DNA from 2 places in the Paenibacillus sp. EB106-06-01-XG199 genome. Region 1 is predicted to be linked to the other one. Evidence: riboswitches for the same ligand, from Rfam matches in the RefSeq annotation. Region 1 holds a riboswitch; the other holds the start of a gene.
The links. Region 1 has a riboswitch for cobalamin ahead of AC3WT9_RS24105 (anaerobic ribonucleoside triphosphate reductase). Riboswitches for the same ligand answer to the same signal wherever they lie in the genome.
Positions count from the first base shown of each region.

Region 1 (7,964 bases):
TGGTGTAGTGGGTCAGAAGCTCTTCACGGTAGATGCCTTTCTTCACCAGATCGGAAATCAGCGGGTACAGCTCGCCGTATGGCTCATCCGGGTAGGCTTTATAGCGGCGGTTAACCGCGGCTTTTTTGTATAGGGTCGTCAAAAGCGAGCGGGCAGCAGCAAACTTCCAATCCGGTTCTTCTTTGGTTACGAGCTCAAGGGCGCTCATGGTGAAGGCGCTGCTGATTTCCTCTCCGCTGACCTCGCTCCGGCGAAGCTTGGACTGCACCCCGCGCAGCAAGGTTTCTTTGCTTAATTGCTCAAGGCCGTTCAGGATACGGTCGGCGTAAACGGAGAGGCGGATTTCATCAAAAGCCAATTGGCGGTTGTCGGGTTTCACTACGAGTTCTGGCATAGGGGATTCATCCTTTCGTATTTGGGTTTAATTTTCAATATTAAAAATTGATATATTATAGCGCAGAAAGCGGCCAGGAAATGGCGGCTAAGCCGACATTTCAAAGCTGCCTTCGAAGCAGGCGATAGATCGTATCGCGTGCTGGAATCCGGGTCTGCGGAAAACAGAAGCTTAAAGTATACCATGAAATTTATATTTCCAAAAAGCTAAAGTACAGCAGGCTGCCAATGGATGACTTCCTTGCCGGCAAGGCTGGCCGGAATGTCGATAATCCGCTGGTTGTTGCTTCCCCGGTAGGGAAGGGTAGTATCTTTAAGCTCTTCTACAAATCGTCCGTCAATCACTACATGGCACAAGGCCAGCAGATTCCATTCCGGCGAGCCCGGAGAAGCCGTCAGCTCTTCATACGTATAACCGGTATAAATCCAAATTGAGAAATCCGGCAGCACAGCGCGAAGCTCATGAATGAAGCCCGCAGCCTCTTCTGCCGAGAAAAAAGGGTCCCCGCCGGCCAGCGTCAGGCCGTCCAGCAGCGGATTAGCGGCAATTTCGGCAATAATCTCACGCTGCCGCTCCAGGGTGAACACTTCACCAAAATTGAAATTCCACGTTTTCGGATTGAAGCAGCCCGGGCAGCGGTGGCGGCAACCGCTGAGGAAGAGGACGGCCCGCATGCCCTCTCCCTCATTAATTGATTCCGGGTAGTAGCCGCAAATATTCATAGATGCTTGAGGCGGTCTCTTACTTCGGCCTGCTTGGCGGCGTTGAAGCGGGTCTGGTAATCGCCGGTCAAATATCCGGTTACCCGGCGCAGGCGGCGGATATGGGTGTCATGCTCATGCGCGCCGCAGGAAGGGCAGTTCGTGCCGATAACCCCTTCATAGCCGCAGCCGGAGCAGCGGTCAATCGGGTGGTTAATGCTGAAATAACTGATTTCCTGCTCCAGCGCGTAGCGGATGATTTTGACAAAAGCCGCCGGGTTGCTGCGGGCATTGCCGTTCAGTTCCACATAGGAAATGGCTCCGGCGTTGCAGTACTCATGGAAAGGGGCCTCAAGGCTAATCTTCTTGGCCGCACTGAGCTCGTAATACACTGGAATGTGGAAGGAGTTCGTATAATATTCGCGGTCGGTTACGCCGGGAATAGAGCCAAGCACCTTGTGGTCCACCTTGGTGAATTTGCCGGACAAGCCTTCGGCAGGTGTTGCAAACAGCGTGATGTTAAGATTGAGCTCTTCGCTCTTGCGGTCGCAGTACTCGCGCATATGGCGGACAACGGCGAGCGCTTTGGCATGGACTTCCATGTCCTCGCCATGATGTTTGCCGTACATGGCCTTCATGCACTCCGCCATACCGATGAAGCCGAGCGACAGACTGCCGTGCTTCAGCAGCTCGCCTACGCTGTCCTCGGGAGCAAGCTGTTCGCCGCCTTCCCAGACACCTTCGCGCATCATGAAATCGGAGGCTTTGGCTTTCTGGGCCGCTTGAATCCGGAAACGGTGCAGCAGGCCTTCCAGTGCAATATCCATATAATGATTCAGGTCGTCGTAGAAGCCTTCCTCGTCGGGAGCAAGACGGCGGCCTGTTACAGTGCCGTGAGCGAGGCCCAGACGGACCAGATTCAGGGTGTTGAAGGACAGATTGCCTTTGCCGGAGCAGTGATTACGTCCGAAACGGTCGCCCAGTACCCGGGTGCGGCAGCCCATCGTAGCAAATTCAGTGTCCGGGTCAGCCGGATCATAGTACTGCATGTTGAGCGGAGCATCCAGATTGGCAAAGTTCGGATACAGTCTGCGTGCGGAACATTCGGCTGCTTTGAGGAACAGCTCATAGTTCGGATCGCCCTGCTGCTGGTTGACGCCCTGCTTGCATTTGAAGATTTGGATCGGAAACACCGGTGTTTCTCCGCTGCCGAGGCCGTTCATGGTGGCGGTCAGCAGGGAGCTGATCACAAGCTGGCCTTCGGGGGAGATACAGGTGCCATAGTTGATGCTGGTAAAAGGAATCTGTCCGCCGGAACGGCTGGACATCGTATTGAGATTATGTATCATACTCTCTGCTGCCTGCAGTGTTTCGCTTTCGGTCTCTTTCTGCGCAAAGCGGAAGGCGCGCGGATACTGCTCCGCCAGATCGCTGCGGCTCATCGAGATTTCGCCGAGGTGATCACCGGCTTGTCCTTCTTCAAAGTACTCCAGTCCCTTGCGGAACAGCTTGGCGAAGGATTTGGTCACATACGGGGCAAGATCATAATCCAGTTTATTGGCGGATACGCCGCCGTATTGGGCATTTTGCTGGGACTGGAAAATAATCGCCACCAGCGACATTGCGGTCATAATCGAGTTCGGAGGACGGACACTGCCGTTGCCGGTATTGAAGCCTTCGCGGAGAAGGCGCTCAAACGGGATAAAGATGCAGTTGGTCGTTCCGATGGCGTATTGATCCAGATCGTGGACGTACACGACATTATCCTGAATGGCCTGCACGAGCTGTGGCGGCATCGTGAAGTTGCGGGCATACCACTTGGAATATTCACTGCCGAATTTGCTCATTTTGCCGGAGAAGCTTTCTCCGTTCAAATTGGCATTCTCGCGCAGCAGATCCAAATCCCGGCTGTCGATAATATCCCGTCCCAAATGAATAACTTCCTCCAAAAGAACTTCCTGTGCAGCTTGTCCACCGTTGTACCGTTTCTCCAGCAGCGTCATTGTCTAGCTCTCTCCCCTCGGTATAGTAAGAACGAAGTATATACTTCCTGATAGCAGTAAAAAAGCATCTCCCGCCGAAGAGGCGGAAAATGCCCGAATGCGTACGAAATATCCTTACAAGGATATTTGCCGGTTGTCTTGATGAACATACAAGCAGGGGACAGGGGTAATCTCTGTCCTGTTCTTATATATTCCGCAGAAGCCGATACCTGAGGGCGATAATGGTTTATAGCCCTCAGGTATCGGCAGCCTTGGCTCCTTAAAACACGGGAAGGCTATGTCTGCTTGTGCAGGCCGCATTGCGGACACCTCACCTGGTCCTCGCAGGCATGAATGATGGTGTCGGCGAAACAGGCAGGTCTCCTGGCTTCCGGTGAATCCTCCGGCGCCTTCCCGAGAGCTTTGAGGCCCCTCAGTGGCTATTGCCGGTAGACGCTGCTTGACGGGCTTCAGAAAGCCTGCAGGCATCCGGTTACAGTGGCGGGACCACAGCGGATTTGCACCGCGTTTCCCTATTAAGCTTCAGCTCGCTTGAAAGAGCGAAACACCTGTTTCCACTATATTTTGTTGTCGTTAGATAAAAATAACCCAATATGTTGTGTTTGTAAACCATTTTTTGAAACTCCGCGCGGGGAGCGGGTTCTGCGGTTTTACTCACAAATGATCCACAGTTAGTCCACAGGTAATCCACAAGTTGGGTGCAAAAAGTGTCTGGATAAAGTCATAAATTGTCTTAAAAGATGCCACAAAGAGTCCATAAATATTGTGAGCGTGACACTGGAATGCCTAATGAAGAAATATGGGGGAACGAAGGGTTACGAACGGTGGGGGTTAGCGGTTTGTGGGTGTGCGGCGGAGTTGCTACAATAAGAACAGGCCGTAGACATATATCAGGAACTTTAGGTTTATAGTCCGTAATAAGGTTGCACGAGGGAGTTTCCAATAAAGGGTTTTATTTACAGTATATTAAGGAGGGATTCAGAATGGCAATTGGGGAAGTAACCGTAATTCCAATCGGCACAGGCAGCACGAGCCTGAGCAGTTATGTGGCCGATATGCAGCGTGTGCTCAGGGGAGTGGAAGGGATCACTTATGAGCTTACATCTATGGGGACGATTATCGAAGGACCGATCCCGCGGATTCTCGCTGCCGTAGAAGCGCTGCATGAGTCGCCTTTCGCTGCCGGGGCACAGCGGGTATCCACGTCGCTGAAGATTGATGACCGCCGCGACAAGCCGTCTACAAGCCGCAGTAAGCTGCAATCCGTTGAACGCAAGCTGCAGGAGAATTGAAGCCCGGATGTTGTGAAAAAGGTTGCGTTTTTGGCTGAAAGTTGTATAATATTTTTTGTTTGACAGAAAAAATGCTTTAAGCTGGTGTAGCTCAGGGGTAGAGCAACGCACTCGTAATGCGTAGGCCGGGGGTTCAATTCCCTTCACCAGCATCCCAAAAAAACATACGCGGCGCGGCTTCTTGGAATTTCGGGGGGGCTGCGCTTTTTTTTGATTTTTCTACCATTCTTCTTATTTTTACCCGAGTAAAGGGGGGTTTCTGAGTCGCGCTGACCTCAATTGCCAGGCAGATAATTGTTTATTACTTAAATGTAGACTACGTACTCTGCATATTGTGTAGGATAAGAAGATTTTGGGCACGGGTGGCAGCACCGATAACAGAATGAATTCAAGGAGCGTACATAATATAAAGATATAAAGTTTTGTTTTGAGTCAATTTCATAAAAAACTCCTTCTCGGCATAAAAAAAGCCAACAATCGCTGTGTGATAAATAAATTTGCGAATTAACAAAAAACCGCTCTATTAAAAGGGCGGTTTCTCATGGCATATCAATTCTACATTACTAAACTCCTTGAAAAAATTATTTTACCCCACTGTACTCAAACTGGCGAAGGCATTTACCAACCGCTACACCTAGAAACAAGTGTAATTTAGCTTCGCTCAATTGGAATGAATACACCTAAAATTTCACATGGAAATTTAGAAGCCCGGTATCCTAGGGAGAGGGGATGTGCATGATGGCTTTTATAATTTTTGTTAATATTTAATAATATACCATCCGCTAAATGTAGAATAATTCAGACCATTACCATAATTGCGATTAGCTGTTTGCGGGTTGCGAATTGAAATTCCGCTTGCATCTCTAAAATCAATTGCAGTTAAGCCTCTTTTGTGTGACCAGCCGCCGTCAGCATCTTGTCTATACCAGTGATAATCATAATTAGGAGCAATTACTAATGCTACTTTGTACTCCCGATAACCTGGAACTTCACTATAACTAGAACTACGAATAGATTTACTCAGGTAAGGCATATCAGCTTGTGCAGCATTAATTATGCTTGTAGTTGTTAAGCTTGAGAAAGTATTCCCAGCCTTTTCACCTGGTTGAAGTTTGTGCCCAGAATAAGTAGATATGTTTAACATATAAGCATAGCAATTGGCCTTATCTGTTAATGGTGCCCAAACACTAGTATCATAAGGATGTTCGTATCCACCAGTTACCATTGTTTCAAGTAACTGCAATCCTACGGACTTTTTGGAATCCTCTTTTGGTTCAGATGAATTTTGACTATATTGCGTTTCATTGATTGGTATATCATTGTTTGGTAAAACTGCTTTATTTAATGTGGAATCAAATCCTGCAGGTCTATAATTGACTTCTAATTGCACTTCTTCAGGCAAGCTGTTAAACCATTCCAACCACTTTTCCGGATCGGGATTAAAAGATGCTTGTTTTACCTTTTTATGGTATGATTATCTTCTAAATATTACCAGTAAAATAATGGTAAAAAAGGAGAAGTTCTAATGACACTAGCAAAATGCTTTAAGTTCTCAATGACATTATTATTCATTTTAATTATTTGTTCAGCATGCCAAAGCAACAAAGAAGAAGGGCCAAAGGAGTACATTTCGTATGATGAATTAAAAAGCTTAGCTGAAAAAGGCGTATCATTGAATTGGGGGGATTTTGACAAGTATTCCTTTGAGGATATCGGATCAGGAATATATATAAGAAAGTACAAAATCGAAGGAGGACACCAACTGTTAATTAAGGGGAAAAGCCTAGAAAGTCCACCTGAGAAAATTTATATTGTTAATCAAAATGGTAAGGAGCTAGAACTTACTCAAGATAACTTGAGTGAATTGTAAGACTTGAAGTAAACACCTTGGAACATTGCTACACTAACGGTTTTTTTAATGGTTGTATGGGGCTTATTTGACCGAAACATCCCCTCTGCCTACGAAAAAACGGGAAATATGACCTGCTGGCAACCGTTACGGTTTGGTAAACTCCTATCTTAACCCAAATTGTGTTACTCACATAGCGTGGTTTGGACATACGAGAGTTCAGCAACTGAGACAGCCCCAGTTGCTGATTAAAGGGGATTAGGTTTAAGTTGCTTTACGGGACCGCTGCTAATTTTAACGCATTACATAGCCGTTTTCACTCCACGAGCTGCTGTTAGGCGCTGTCAGATAAATAGTTCTCCATGGATCGCAGATCCGTATTTTTGAACTTTATGACCTCCTTGATTGCTTTAACACGATCCGGTTTGCCCCGTTTGCTCAGTCGGGCAAAAGACCATTTCTCTTTGCCGTCATTCATCGAAAAGGTTGGTGAACGCGTTGAAGAAACCCAATGCTTGTTGAAATTAATCCAATCAATATCCGTACAGACAGAACCGTGGTCATAAAAAAGTTTCAAAACCTCCTTGATAGTTGTTGTCATCATTTAATAATTTTATGGCTAGTCATACATAGTTAAACATTAACATGCAGGCTCTTTTGCTATATAAGCGCTAGTCTGAATAAGCACACCCATTAAAACTTTCAGGTCCGACACGGTTAACGTTTACAGTGCTGTTCACAAATAAGGAATAGATGATCTCAGCTGCTGGAGCGGGATTGTAGTCAGAGCCTATTAAGTAAAGCGGGAACAAGTTAGTAGGTGTTGTTGCCCCTGGATTTAACTGAAGCCGGTTTGAAGCAACTATGGGATCAGTAGCTGCACTCCCCCTAACCACAAACAGGTTTAAAGTGATAAATCCTCCTGAAAACACAAAAAAAGTTGCGACGCCATTGAACTGTACCCTAATAGGGCCCTGAGATCCGGCAGTGGTTAATCCAATCTGGCCAATTAATACATTTTGGTTTGCTGTCAATCCTGCGCCATTCATGCTGCCGGCAATGCTAGCGTTTTGAGAAGTCCGAGCATCGAGTAAACGTGTCATACATCAAGCCTCCCATAGTTTTTGAGATATGGTATGCAGCTAATTCAAAGAGTTCGTCCGCAGGGAGGCAATCATTTAGAGACAGCTAGCCGGTCAGGATGAATGTGTAAACGGATTCCAGAGGGGACCACAATATGTAGAGATTGCACGCGGGGGATATCGCTTACACGACAACGTTATTTTGAGGTAATGGCATAGGAGAAGGGAGGGGGAATTGCCTCCCTCCTATCATTAAATAAAAAACGGGAGTAAAAACAATGCAGTGATGGCACCAAAAGGAATCCGTCTCTGGATAAAGCGGCGTCTGGGGAAAAAGCCTGGATGGAAACCGAATTGTCTGTAGGTAGAGTTTTGCGCAGGCATACCCTGAAACATCTCGTTTGTAGGAATAGCAAGAGTAACGAAATCCTGGTCTACATGGGCAATAAACCCATCATGAGACTGACCATCCGTAGTAGTTACACCAACGTACTTATTCATGCAACTCCAAGCGACCTGTTGATAATTATTTGCGTCCATAAAATAATACCTCCTCAGATAAATACATCCTGACAACAGTCTATGGACTATAACCTATATTGTTGACGGCGAATGCCCATTAATTATTATTTGATGTATTACA
Region 1 is NZ_JBYTDQ010000007.1:171,750-179,713, reverse strand. It holds gene AC3WT9_RS24115 (ribonucleoside-diphosphate reductase subunit alpha) at 1-394, opposite strand, end outside; gene nrdG (anaerobic ribonucleoside-triphosphate reductase activating protein) at 601-1,116, opposite strand; gene AC3WT9_RS24105 (anaerobic ribonucleoside triphosphate reductase) at 1,113-3,098, opposite strand; cobalamin riboswitch at 3,435-3,665, opposite strand; gene AC3WT9_RS24100 (MTH1187 family thiamine-binding protein) at 4,082-4,390, shown strand; tRNA gene AC3WT9_RS24095 (tRNA-Thr) at 4,471-4,542, shown strand; gene AC3WT9_RS24090 (hypothetical protein) at 5,148-5,792, opposite strand; gene AC3WT9_RS24085 (hypothetical protein) at 5,916-6,260, shown strand; gene AC3WT9_RS24080 (hypothetical protein) at 6,574-6,816, opposite strand; gene AC3WT9_RS24075 (hypothetical protein) at 6,911-7,342, opposite strand; gene AC3WT9_RS24070 (phosphatidylinositol kinase) at 7,574-7,861, opposite strand.

Region 2 (7,964 bases), on a different contig from region 1:
TGATCTGTCAGTCTCAGCAGCAGCGCAGCGAATTCGGCACGGGTAATATTCTGCTTCGGTGCAAAAATCAGGCTAGATCCGCTGACTCCTTCCATCAGCTTTTGCTCATAGGCTTTGTGAACGGAGTCCAGCGCCCAGGATGAAATTTTACTCTCATCGGCAAAGGACACACTGCCGGAAGCGGCTGGCGAGATGCTGAACAGCTTCGCCTCTCCGGCCAGGAACAGGTCGTACGCAGCCAGTGCCAGTAATGCCTGTTCGGTAGCCAGGCTGTTCCCGGGCTGGCCAGCCGAATGAGCATAGCCGCCAGTGCTTTGTCTGAATGAAGCCAGGTGGCTGAGAAGTCCGCCCTTAGCTTTAATAAATCTGGAGTCATTAGGACCAACTCCGGCAGCACTCAGGGCAATGATGACCTGTGAGGTGCTCTCACTGTTTTCTGCTCCCGAGAGCTTGAAGCCGCCGCCTTCAAGCTGCTGCTGCGACAGCCAGGCGATCGCTTTATCCGCAGCCGCTTTTACTTCCGCCTGGTCATTATGGGATGAGAGTGCAGTAACTGCCATAGCGGTAATGTCCACATCATCGGTACTGCCAGCTGTCAGCGGGAATCCGCCGTCTTTGCTTTGCAGTTCCAGGATGGACTTGATCAGCCGTTCCTTAGTCCACTGCGCATTCGCAGGTACAGCATAAGAACCGCTGTCCAGCGCAATCAGGGCAAAAATGAGGCCGTTGCTGCCCTGGCTTACCATATGGTCATTGTTATAAATTTGCTCAATCAGATTATACCCGCCAATACTCTGCGGATCACCGCCGGCAGCGGCAACAGCCAGCGCCAAACGTTCATAATCCGTAACCTTGCGGAACTCCCCTTTATTCGCGGCAAGCTGCTCCTTCACTCCGTTCAAATAAGCAGCCGGTACTGTGTGGCCGGAACGGGCGAGTCCAATCGCCTGCCAATCGCTGATCTCTTCGGCTGCCTGGATTGCCTTGGCAGTAGCTGCAATATCGCTCTTCAACTGCTGCGGCTGCGGCTCCCATTTACTGCGGTCCACTACGGCAAAGGACGTGAAGTGACTGACCTTTCCGGTGATCACCCCACTTTGCGCATCCAGCGCAGCGGGAACCGGAATCCAGCGGCCGGTGCTTTCGTCAAGCCATGCCAAAGCCAGATTGGCAGGGTTTACCGCCGTAACCGGAACTGTAATCGAAAGATCCACCGGCTTCACAAATTTCGTACCATCCGGTTTGAAATCATAGAGTCCCGATACCAGCTCAGCGCGTTCTGAAGTAGTCTCGCGTACGCTGATCTTCAAATTGCCGGACACGGAACCGGCTGGCAGCTGCAGCTTCACTTCACCGCCGCTGTCCTGCAAGGTTGCCGCCGCACCCGAAGTGACCTCCTGCTCGAAGACAGCCACGTTTGCCGCCAGCTTTTGCTTAAGGGCAGCCGCTGCTGCCGGGGTCATTTTGGTGCTCAGGTTCGAAACAGCTGTCGTCTGTCCTACTTGATTCAGCGGAAGGGTATTATCCGGGGTGATACCCACATTCACCATACTGCCGCCCGTACCTGCTGCTGCACCTCCAGTGCCGGAGGAACCTCCAGCCGATCCCTTCAGATCATCTCCGCCATTAAGCGTATAACGCCAGGCTACGGCGTCGCCGCTGCTCAGCTTATAACTTCCGGAGCTGTAATCCGGGTAGACACCGTTTACGGAGTACATCCAGCCGCTTTTCTCACCGCGGTCCCTTTCTGCTAAGCCATCAATCGCTTTAATGTATACACTGTCTCCGCTTCCGCCGCCGACAACCTTGCTTCCAAGCTGGCGGATTAGCAAGCTGTATGCGGTCTCTCCCTCGTTCAGCGTCATCTTGGTACCAGCCAGAATGGTTCCCTTAGTAGTGTCTCCAATGACTGTGAGCGTGGCCGATGCCGTCTCAGGCACTTCTACCGAAGCTGTAACAGTCAACGGCTGCGTGTAGCGGGCAATCTTAGGCGTCCCGCCTTCGACATAACCAGTCACGGCCAGCGTGTATGTTTTGGCAGGCAGGCCACCCTCAAAGGTTGCGAGCCCTTGCTCATTAGCAGTGATGGTTTTATCGCCAACAGTGACCTGCACTCCTGCAGCCGGTGAAGTCACCGGATCAGAAGTATACGTGTCATTATTCCAGACCCATTTCTTCTGCGTGACCGTAGCGGTGAATGCCTCACCCTGCTTCGGCTGCGCAGGCGAAATCTGTACCGAATCTACTACCTGCGTATTTTCTCCGGCATAGTAGACAAGCACTTTGTCGGAAGTCTGCAGAATATAATCATTTAAGCCCACATCCGGATAAATCCACGCCCCGCCGCGCGATACGGCAAAAGCCCAGTAACCCTGATTGTTATAGGCTCCGTTCTCGATTCCATTAATGCCCCCTACAAAGATGCCGAAGGAAGATTCCGTAACCTTTAGAGGAATGTTGTTCGCAGCTGCCAGCTGCTGTAGCGCATCAAACGCGTTATATGCTTCCAGCGCGCCTTCAGCTACCGGACCCCGTGGCCCTTCAATGGACAGATAGGAGGTTACATTGCCCGGAGCCACCTTCAGCGAATCCGTATAGCGGGCAATGTTTGGTGTGGCTTCCGCAACATAACCGGTTACAGCCAGCGTGTATATTTTGCCGGACAAGCCTCCTTCAAAAACTGCAACGCCTTGGCTGTCCGTAGTGACTGATTTACCGCCAATGGTTATCTTCACTCCGGCTGCCGGTGAAACAACCGGTTCGGAAGCAAATGTCGTGTTATTCCATACCCACTCCACCCCGGTAACAGTCACTTTAAACGTTTCTCCCGGTTTTGGCTGCGGTGGAGATACTGTAACGGAATTTACTGCCTGCGTGTTGGCACCGGCAAAATAGACAAGCACCTTGTCCTGTGCCTGCAGCTTGAAGTCACCCATGCCTTCGCTTGGGTAGATCCATTTCCCGCCGCGCGACACCAGGAAGTTCCAATAGCCGTCATGGGTTCCGTTCTTAATCCCATTAATGCCCGACACATAGCTGCCGTAGGAGGACTCCGTAATCTCCAGCGGAATATTTCCGGATGCCGTAAGTTTCTTCAATGCCGCCAGCGCGTTGGATGCTTGCAGCGCTCCCTCAGCGACCGGCCCCTCAGGTCCTTCAACCGACAGATGAACTGGTACATTCTTGGAGATTACCTTTACAGCTTGCGAATATTTAGCGATAGTTGGTGCATTGTCCGCAACATAACCGGTTACGGTTAGCGTATAGTCTCCTGCCGGAACACCTTCGGCAAAGACCGCTTTGCCGTCTTCACCGGTTGTTGCCTTCCGGTCTCCGATTGCCACTTCCACACCAGATGCACTTGAGGTTACAGGACTCGAAATATTTGTGGCATTGTCCCATACCCATTTTATCTGGGTAACCGTGACTGAGAAAGGCTCCTCCTCACCCGGCTGCAACGCGGACAGCGTCAGCGAATTCACCAGCTGCGTATCGTTGCCCGCATAATAAACGAGAACCCGGTCTGCTTCCTTAAGTTTAAAATCCTTCATTCCTACATCGGGATCAATCCATGCCCCGTCCCGGGACACAGCATATTTCCAGCCATCCCAGCCGCCGTAGATTCCGGCTTGGATACTGCCGATTCCCGTTACATAGCTGCCCGATTCATTCTTAATCGGAAGGCCCTTCTGGGCGGCCACTTTCTCCAGCACCTCGAGGACATTGCCTGCATATGCCATCCCTTCTCCCAGCGTGTTCTGCGGCCCTTCAATTACAAGGGGCACATACACTAACGGATTCGGAACCGCAGGCTTAGTGAAGTCATACAGCTTGCCGTTTCCGCCCCCGCTGTACAGGGTGTAGGCCACCAGCGCCTGCAGCCCCTGCTCTGTAGCAAAAGCATTTACATTTCCGCCCTGATTATGGGCAAACCCGCCGCCCTCTACACTGAAGCTGAGCAGTCTGCTTATCAGATCTGCTTCACCCTTGGTGAATTCTGCTCCTTCCGGGTCTACCCCGAAGGAGGCAAGGCCGATAATGACCTGTGCCGCGCTTTCGCTGCTGCCTCCAAAGCCACCGTTGCTGTCCTGCGCAGCAGACAGCCAGGCTACTGCTTTTTGCCCGGCAGTTGCAACCGCCGGATCACTCTTATGCGCAGCAAGGGCCGTTAAAGCCATCGCCGTCATATCCGGCTCGCTTGCCCCGGAAGTCAAGGCGAACCCGCCGTCTGCATTTTGCTTGGACAGGATCTCGCTGAGCAGCGCCGCTTTGCTCCATTTGGCATCCGCCCCAATAGTATAATTGCCTGAATCCAGTGCCAGCAGCGCATAGACCGGATTGTTCAGCGTCTGGCCGCTCATTTTGTCGCTGTTATAGATACGCTCAACCAGATTAAAACCCGGCTCAGAGCCGTTTCCGGCAAAATTCGCCGGATCAGCCCCCACGGCTTGTACCGCGAGCACAATCCGTGCATAATCCGTGACTGCGGCAAAGCTGCCGCTGGCTGTCCGCACCTTTTGCTCCAGCAGCCGGACATAACTTTCCGGTACTTTGTAGCCCGCCTGTGCGAGGCCAACCGCCTGCCATTCTGACGTCACGCCGCTGCTGAGCATATACTCGGCAGCCGCATAGGTCGCTCCGGCAACGGTAATCTGCTGCTTCGCTGTTAATGCAGCCGCAGCCGGCTCTGCGCCAGACTCGTCTGCTGCATACACAGCAGCAGTAACACTTTCCGTTCCTCCGGACGCGGTAGCGGAGACCGCCCCGGCAAACACTTGCCCTGAAGGAACAAGCGCTGTTCCCAGAATCGAAATAACCAGCAATAAAGCCAGGCCAAGCATAAAGGACTTGGCAGAGAGAAGAGTCTTCATCGTTAACCTCTTTCCGTGAATAAAATAGTGAAGCAGCGGACAACAAGAAGAAACGGCTATGCTGTCCATTTCAAAAGGACGGGGCCGTTTCTGCGAGAGAGAAGGATAACATACAGCACCGGCTTATACTTCATCCTCGTCCCTCAAAAAAACCGCCCCTGCTAAGGGCGGCCTCGGAAGAATACAAATGAAGCACGGGGGTGCTCAAGCTCCGCCACCACATCCATTTGTAATGTTCCGCATTCTTACCCCACGAAGAATAGAAACGTTCAAGAAAAAGGCAGGTCTCCTGGCTTATGCTTCACAGCTTCCCTCCGCCTTCCCGTCCTTGCTTCACAGGACAGTGGCACCCTTAAGAGTCGCTCCGCATTTACAGTGGCGGGACCGCGCCGGACTTGCACCGGACTTCCCTTTTAAGCAAATTCTACTGGATAGAATCTGCACCCTTTTCACTAGACTATCAAATTTTAATATTCATAATCATATCCACTATTCCCTTGTATGTCTATAGAAAAGCTGTTCCAATGCCGCCCGTTGCCGGCTGAGCCCTTTTCGAAAGCATCAAACACACTCTTCGTTGATCCCAACCTGTCTGCACGCAGTTCATCATTAGTAGCGGAAAAAATGCCCGCTAAGTTTTGGCTACTCCCTCATTAATAAGGATTAGGCGGATTTACACCCGCTATTATTTCGTAAAACGCCACATAAGGCTCAACCGGATAATTTAGCGGTAGTATATCGTCTTATACAACTTATTTTCAATATACAGTCCACATTAGAGGGAGAGAATCCCTTTACAGGGTGATCCGTCATAACCAACGCCGGAGCTCTGTGAAAGAAGAAAAATCCTGAACACGCATCTGCCCTGCTCTCTCCGGGCAAAACATGCGGTTCAGGATTTTTGTCTGTTTATATCACTTTACTCAGGAGCCTCGGTTGCTGCTCCGCCATCATCCGTAGGCGTTGCAGTTGCAGTCGCAGTTGCAGTTGCAGTAGGCTGGGCACTCGGTGTAGGGGTTGCCGTAAGTGCTGGATCCGACTGCAGAGTCAGCTTATAATCGCCCGCGATGATCATGTTGCCCTCGGCCAGCTTAGCCCCCGGTTCCAGATCCACAGTGACTAGGTACGAAGCTCCCCCGGTCTCTCCCGGCGAAGGCGCGGATGACACAGCCGGGGACGCGCCGGCTTCTGTTCCGGCGTTCGCGTTCCCGGTCGCGCCGGCCTCTGTTTCGGTGTTCGCGGTCCCGGACGCGCCGGCTTCTGTTCCGGCGTTCGCGGTCCCTGTCGCGCCGGCTTCCGTTCCGGCGTTCGCGGTCCCTGTCGCGCCGGATTCCGTTCCGGCGTTCGCGTTCCCGGTCGCGTCGGCTTCCGTTCCGGCTGACGCATCCGGCGTTGCCGTTCCACTGCCGCCGTTCATGCCGGCGGCCCCCGCATCCGGCGACGGAGCGAGACACCGGCTCGACGTCGCCGTGACCTTGTAGACCTCCGGATCCCCACCGGAGGCTGCTACACTGATCTCCGCCGGAGTAAAGGCGGTGCATTCTTCAGCGTCAGCAAAGGTGAATACCAGTCTGCTGCCCGCGCCTTCTCCGCTGCCGCTAAGATACACGGCAGCAGGCGGGTGGCCGCCGTCCGGTGCTGCGCTGCCCTCCGGCAGAGCCGTGTCCGGGCTGTCCGGCCGCAGCAGGCTGATGGCGATAATAACGCCAATCAGTACGATCCCCAGAATGGAGCCGGAGATCAGGAGTTGAAATCGGCTGCGGCTAACCCACCGCGCCAGCGGCGAAGCCAGCTGGGAGCGGGCTTCGTTATATACATTTTGCAGAGCAGGCCCAGCAGCGGAGACATAGCTTTTGCGGAAATCCCTGCTCTTGAAGGCTTCACGGTCGCTGTTCAGGAAATACTTTAGAATCGCCCGGCGGTAGCCCGGGTATAGCTTCTTCTTCGACACCGTGAACAGCCGGTTGTTCTGTGACCAGGCCAGGAAACGGTATACCGTTTCTTTGTCGCCGTCCGCTTTGCGCTTCACCAGATCCAGCAGCGCATCATAATCCAGCGGGCCGCTCTCGCGGTCACTATTGTGATAGAAAGCGAGCGGCAAGCGTTCGAACGGCTCCACACTTCGTGATTCCTTCAGCCACCGCCGTCCGAGCAGCTGTACATCATCCAGCTCCTTTGGTGACAATCCGGCAAAAAGTTCCTCATCAGGACTCTCCTCCCCGAACCAGCGGTAGGCAGCGCGTAGCGCATTGGATTTTTGCCTGCTGATGGAATCAAGCGGCGGCTGCCAATCCGCCGTATCCCGGTAGCGCAGGAACGAAATCTCCAGCAGCTGCTCCTGTGTCAGCTCGCTGAGCGATACACGGTTCAGCAGGAAGCGGTCCGCTGCCGCCATCAGCTCCTTCAGCAGCGAAAGCGCCTCAGGGTTGAACCCGCTGCCTCTGCGGCGCTCTTTTTCCGCCTTCTCTACAGAGTCATGAATTGAGGCCACCGCCGCAACCGGATCTTTGTCACGCTGCAGCTTCTCCAGCAAATAATCGCTGATTGTATCACGGACAAACGACTGCTGCAGCGCCTCTGGAAGAAACCGGCCCCAATGGGCGACAAACCGTAAAATTTCAGACGATTGCGCTGCAGCAGCCAACCGGGATTCCATATACGGTTCCAGCAGCGCCTTGCGGAAAATAGGCTGGGCCAGCACTCTTTTAAAGAAAGCTGCACTCAGCTCGTCATTGCTCTCGATGATAGTGTAAGCCGCCGCCAATGTATCATCCCGGTCCGCAGACCGGGCATTCAGCATACCGTTGATGAAATAATCGACCACTTTGACCCGGTAATTATGGCCCTTCAGCACAAAATACTCCATAAAACGCTCCATAATCTCCGGCTGAGGAATCCCCTTTTTGCGGATCAGGTCATACTCACGGTCGAAGCGCTCCAGGAACATATCGTTCAGCCGTACCCGGGACTCCAGCGCCCCCTCCGGCTTGAGGTAGGACAGCAGGCCGCTGAGCACAGCATTTTTGTTGTCCGTGTACAAGCTTTCATTGCCCTGCTCAATCTCATAAAAAACCGCCAGCTCATTATAAAGCG
Region 2 is NZ_JBYTDQ010000008.1:143,332-151,295, reverse strand. It holds gene AC3WT9_RS25720 (S-layer homology domain-containing protein) at 1-4,871, opposite strand, end outside; cobalamin riboswitch at 5,134-5,334, opposite strand; gene AC3WT9_RS25715 (GAP1-N2 domain-containing protein) at 5,791-7,964, opposite strand, start outside.
Region 2: linked by a shared signal. The riboswitch ahead of AC3WT9_RS25720 (S-layer homology domain-containing protein) and the one ahead of AC3WT9_RS24105 (anaerobic ribonucleoside triphosphate reductase) in region 1 are both predicted to bind cobalamin.